One region of the Streptomyces sp. NPDC001832 genome, then DNA from elsewhere that is predicted to be linked to it. Evidence: predicted binding sites of a transcription regulator. Region 1 holds the regulator's gene; the other holds the start of a gene.
The links. The regulator HspR, encoded in region 1, represses chaperone genes until heat shock. The targets are predictions, from matches to a motif close to TTGAGNNNNNNNNNCTCAA.

Region 1 (2,460 bases):
CTGCTGCACCCGGACCCGGACGATGCCAAATGGCTCCGCCCGGTTCCGCCCTCATCCGTGCTCGCGCAGCGCCTGCACCCCTTAGAGCAAGAGATCCGGGACCGCCGCCGGATCACCGTCGAATTGACTGACGCATTCGAACCATTCATGGCCATCAGCGCCCAACCCTCGGTGACTACACATGCGATCACCGTTCTGGAAGGGCTGCGGACCATCAATACGACGCTGGACACCGCGACCGCCCAATGCACCGAAGAGATACTCACCATCCAGCCGGGCGGCGTCCGCAATCTGGATGTCCTCACCCAGTCGCTGGAGCGCGTGGAGGGACCGATCAGCCGCGGCGTACGGCTGCGCACCCTCTACCAGCACACAGTCCGTCACGGCCCCGGCGTATTCGCCTACCTGGAGCGGCTGCACTCGGGGCACGTTGAGGTCCGGACGCTGGAAGAGCTCATCGACCGCATGATCATCTTCGATCGCTCCGTGGCCGTCATACCCGCACGCCGTGACCGGCAGGTGGCGCTGGAGCTGCGCCACCCCGGCCTCGTGGAGTATCTGGTATCCGTATTCAACCAATTCTGGCAACTGGCGACCCCTCTCACCGAAGAGGCTCCGTACACCCCTCCCGATGACGGCATCACCGGCATCCAGCGGTCCATAGCCAAACTCCTCATCGAGGGATACGTCGACGAGGCGATCGCCCGACGCCTCGGCATGAATGTCCGCACCTGCCGCGCTCATGTCGCCAAGTTGTCCGCCACTCTCGGAAGCAACAGTCGCGCCCAACTCGGCTACCGCATCGCCCAATCAGGAATCCTCGACAAGACGCCGAATTAACGGCCTGGTGCACGATAGCGAGCGGGCTCCCGGCATTGGAAAGTACGTCACCGGGCACGACGGACGAGGCCCGCCACCCGGTGAGGATCGGGTGGCGGGCCTCGCCCGTCGTGCGGGTACGAACCCGCTCAGCCCTTCGGCCGCTTCGGCCGCCAGACCACCAACGCGCTGGTCTGCTGCACATCCTGGTACGGCACCAGATCGCGCCGGTACGAGGCATGCACCTGGGCCTCGCGCTGCTGCATCGCCGCCGCCGCGCCGTCCACGGCCGACGAGAGTTCGGCGACGCGCTGCTGGAGGGCCGCGACCTGGTTCTCCAGCTCGATGATGCGCTTGATGCCGGCGAGGTTGATGCCCTCGTCCTGCGACAGCTGCTGCACGGTGCGCAGCAGCTCGATGTCACGGGCCGAGTAGCGCCTGCCGCGCCCTGCCGTGCGGTCGGGCGAGACCAGGCCGAGGCGGTCGTACTGGCGTAGTGTCTGCGGGTGCAGGCCCGAGAGCTGGGCCGCGATCGAGATCACGTACACCGGTGATTCATCGGTCAGTTCGTACGGATTGCGTCGTCGGCCGTCCACCTCAAGCTCCCTTCGCAGCCTGGAACAGCTCCGCCCGCGGGTCGTGGCCCGCGGTCGCCTTCCGGTAGGCCTCCAGCGCGTCCCTGGCCTCGGTGCTGAGGTCCCTGGGCACCGTCACCTCGACAGTGACCAGCAGGTCGCCCCGGGTGCCGTCCTTGCGTACGGCGCCCTTGCCGCGGGCGCGCATCGTACGCCCGTTTGGTGTGCCGGCCGGCAGTTTCAGGGTGACCGGCGGACCACCGAGCGTGGGTACCTTCACCTCGCCGCCGAGCGCCGCCTCCGTGAAGTCGACGGGCACGGTGATCGTGAGGTTGTCGCCCTTGCGGCCGAAGACCGGGTGGGCGTCGACATGGACCACGACGTACAGATCGCCGGCCGGACCACCGCGCTCGCCCGGGCCGCCCTTGCCGCGCAGCCGGATTCGCTGGCTGTCCGAGACGCCCGCCGGGATCCTGACCTGCATGGTCCGGGAGGACTTCGCCCGGCCGCTGCCCTTGCAGACGTCGCAGGGGTCCTGGGCGATGAGGCCCCGGCCCTTGCAGTCCACGCAGGGGTCGGTGAGCGAGAAGCCGCCGCCGGTGCCGCGCGACACCTGGCCGGTGCCGAGACAGGTCGGGCAGACCCTGGGGGTGCCGTTCTTGTCACCGGTGCCGGAACACGCCTTGCAGGGCGCCTGGCTGGACATCCGCAACGGGACCGTGGCCCCCTCGACCGCCTCGATGAAGCTGAGCGTCACCTCGGACTCGATGTCCTGGCCGCGGCGCGGCTGCACCCGCGTCCCCGTGCCGCCCCGGTTGAACAGGCCGCCGAAGACATCGCCCAGACCGCCGCCGCCGAAACCGCCGCCCGCGCCCCCGCCCTGGGTGCCTCCGAAGAGGTCGCCCAGGTCGAAGTTGAAGTTGCCTCCGGCGCCTGGGGGTCCGGCCCTGAAGCCGCCGTTGCCGAAGAGGGCGCGCGCCTCGTCGTACTCCTTGCGCTTCTTGCTGTCGCCGAGGATGTCGTTCGCCTCGGAGATCTCCTTGAAGCGCTCCTCCGCCTTGTCATC
Region 2 (2,460 bases), on a different contig from region 1:
GCGTCGTAACGGTCCGTAGTCGTACGCAGGTACGAAATGAGGTCCGTTGTCAGTATCTCGGTCCGCGGATCGGCGAGCGCCGCGCCGGAGATCCCGGCCAGCGGCCCCTCCAGATGCCAGTCCACGATCGCCTGCTCCCGCTCGACGACGGCGATCCGCCCCCATCGCGGCTCGGCGGCGGCCCGGACGAGCGAGAACCCGACCCCGAGACCTCCGATGAGCACCGCCGGTGCCGCCCGGTCGGCGGGCAGTGCGGCCAGCGCCGCGTCGATCAGCAGCCGCTCGGAACGCCCGTCGGAGGTGTCCATCAGAAAGCACCCGTTGGCGATGATCTCGAAGTCGTCACCCCGTTCCCGCAGAACGACCTCGCCGTACGGGCCTTCGCGGCGGTCGAGCGTGACGGGGCCGTGGATGTCGGGGCCGTTGATGTCGGGCATGGTGCGGATCTCCGGTGGATGGTGGACGCGGTCTCAGAGGCTGTCGGGTGGCCTCCGATCGGAAAGCGGACACGGTCTGGTGCGTGCGATCCCGGCAACGCGGGAAGCGTGCGCGGACGGACGTGGCCGTCCGATCAGAGGCCACCCGACAGCCTCTCAGCCATCCTGGCCGCTCGACGCGGCCGGAGCCAGCGGATTGCCGGATCTGCCCGATCCGTCCGGGCGGAGCGTGCGCCGTTGCGCGGCCCGGGGCGTGCGCCGTCGAGGGATGTCGCCTGCGGAGCGAGCGCATTCAGTCGATCGCTCACAGCGAACGTGCACCGGGGAACAATGGGCGGCTAAGGAGCATTGAGTCTGGATAGCTCAACTTGAATGCCGAAGGGGAGATCATGGCTATCGAGTCCGATGCGGTCACTCCGCTCACCCTGCCCGTGCTGCCGCTCGACGACGAGGTCGTGCTGCCCGGGATGGTGGTGCCTCTGGACCTGTCCGACCCCGATGTACGCGCCGCCGTGGAAGCTGCGCAGGCCGCAGCCCGCGAGGGCGGCGGCAAGCCCGAAGTGCTTCTTGTGCCGCGGATCGACGGGACGTACACCGGCACCGGTGTCATCGGCACCGTCGAGCAGGTCGGACGGCTTTCGGACGGGGATCCGGGCGCGCTCATCCGCGGCCGTGGCCGGGTGCGGATCGGGGCCGGGACCACCGGGCCGGGTGCCGCCCTCTGGGTGGAGGGGACACGGGTCGACGCGGTCGTCCCCGATTCTTCGCTGGCTTCGAACAAGCTCGGCCGGGGAGACGCCGTTCCCGGAGCCGCCGCCGAGCTGGTCAGGGAGTACAAGGCACTCGCCACCAGCTGGCTGAAGAAGCGCGGCGCCTGGCAGGTCGTGGACCGGGTCCAGCAGATCGAGGACATCTCCGCGCTCGCCGACAATTCCGGATACTCACCCTTCCTCACCACCGCCCAGAAGGTGCAGCTCCTGGAGACCGTGGACGCGGTCGCCCGGTTGAAGCTCGCCATCCAGTGGCTCCGTGAACACCTCGCCGAGCAGGATGTCGCCGAGTCCATCGCCAAGGACGTCCAGGAGGGCGTCGACAAGCAGCAGCGCGAATTCCTGCTGCGGCGCCAGCTCGAAGCCGTGCGCAAGGAGCTCGCCGATCTCAATGGCGATCCTGGTTCCGGCGCGGACGAGCCCGACGACTACCGGGCGCGCGTCGAGGCCGCCGATCTTCCCGAGAACGTCCGCGAGGCGGCGCTCAAGGAGGTCGGCAAGCTGGAGCGTTCCTCCGATCAGAGCCCCGAGGGCTCCTGGATCAGGACCTGGCTCGACACCGTCCTCGAACTGCCGTGGACCGAACGGACCGAGGACGCGTACGACATCCGCGGCGCCCAGGAGATCCTCGACGCCGAGCACGCGGGCCTGCAGGACGTGAAGGAGCGGATCACCGAGTACCTGGCGGTACGCAAGCGGCGTTCCGACCGCGGCCTCGGCGTCGTCGGTGGGCGGCGCGGCGGTGCCGTGCTGGCGCTGGTGGGTCCTCCGGGCGTGGGCAAGACCTCGCTCGGTGAATCCGTCGCGCACGCCATGGGGCGCAAGTTCGTCCGCGTCGCGCTCGGCGGTGTGCGGGACGAGGCGGAGATCCGCGGCCACCGGCGTACCTACGTCGGCGCCCTGCCGGGCCGTATCGTCCGGGCCATCAAGGAGGCCGGTTCGATGAACCCGGTCGTGCTGCTCGACGAGATCGACAAGGTCGGCTCCGACTTCCGGGGCGACCCGGCCGCCGCCCTCCTCGAAGTCCTCGACCCGGCACAGAACCACACCTTCCGGGACCACTACCTGGAGGTCGAACTCGACCTCAGCGACGTCGTCTTCCTGGCGACGGCCAATGTGCTCGAAGCCATTCCGGAAGCCCTGCTCGACCGTATGGAACTGGTCAGGCTCGACGGCTACACCGAGGACGAGAAGGTCGTCATCGCCCGTGACCACCTGCTTCCGCGCCAGCTGGAGCGGGCCGGTCTGGAGAA

Region 2: lon (endopeptidase La) is a predicted target of HspR. The motif match lies at 786-804, and genes of this name have one in related genera.

Annotation. Positions count from the first base shown of each region.
Region 1 covers NZ_JBEOYU010000028.1:20,176-22,635, forward strand. Annotated here, with positions in the region: gene ABT115_RS21170 (helix-turn-helix transcriptional regulator) at 1-840, shown strand, start outside; gene ABT115_RS21175 (heat shock protein transcriptional repressor HspR) at 969-1,415, opposite strand; gene dnaJ (molecular chaperone DnaJ) at 1,417-2,460, opposite strand, start outside.
Region 2 covers NZ_JBEOYU010000040.1:28,377-30,836, forward strand. Annotated here, with positions in the region: gene ABT115_RS24925 (spermidine synthase family protein) at 1-437, opposite strand, end outside; gene lon (endopeptidase La) at 827-2,460, shown strand, end outside.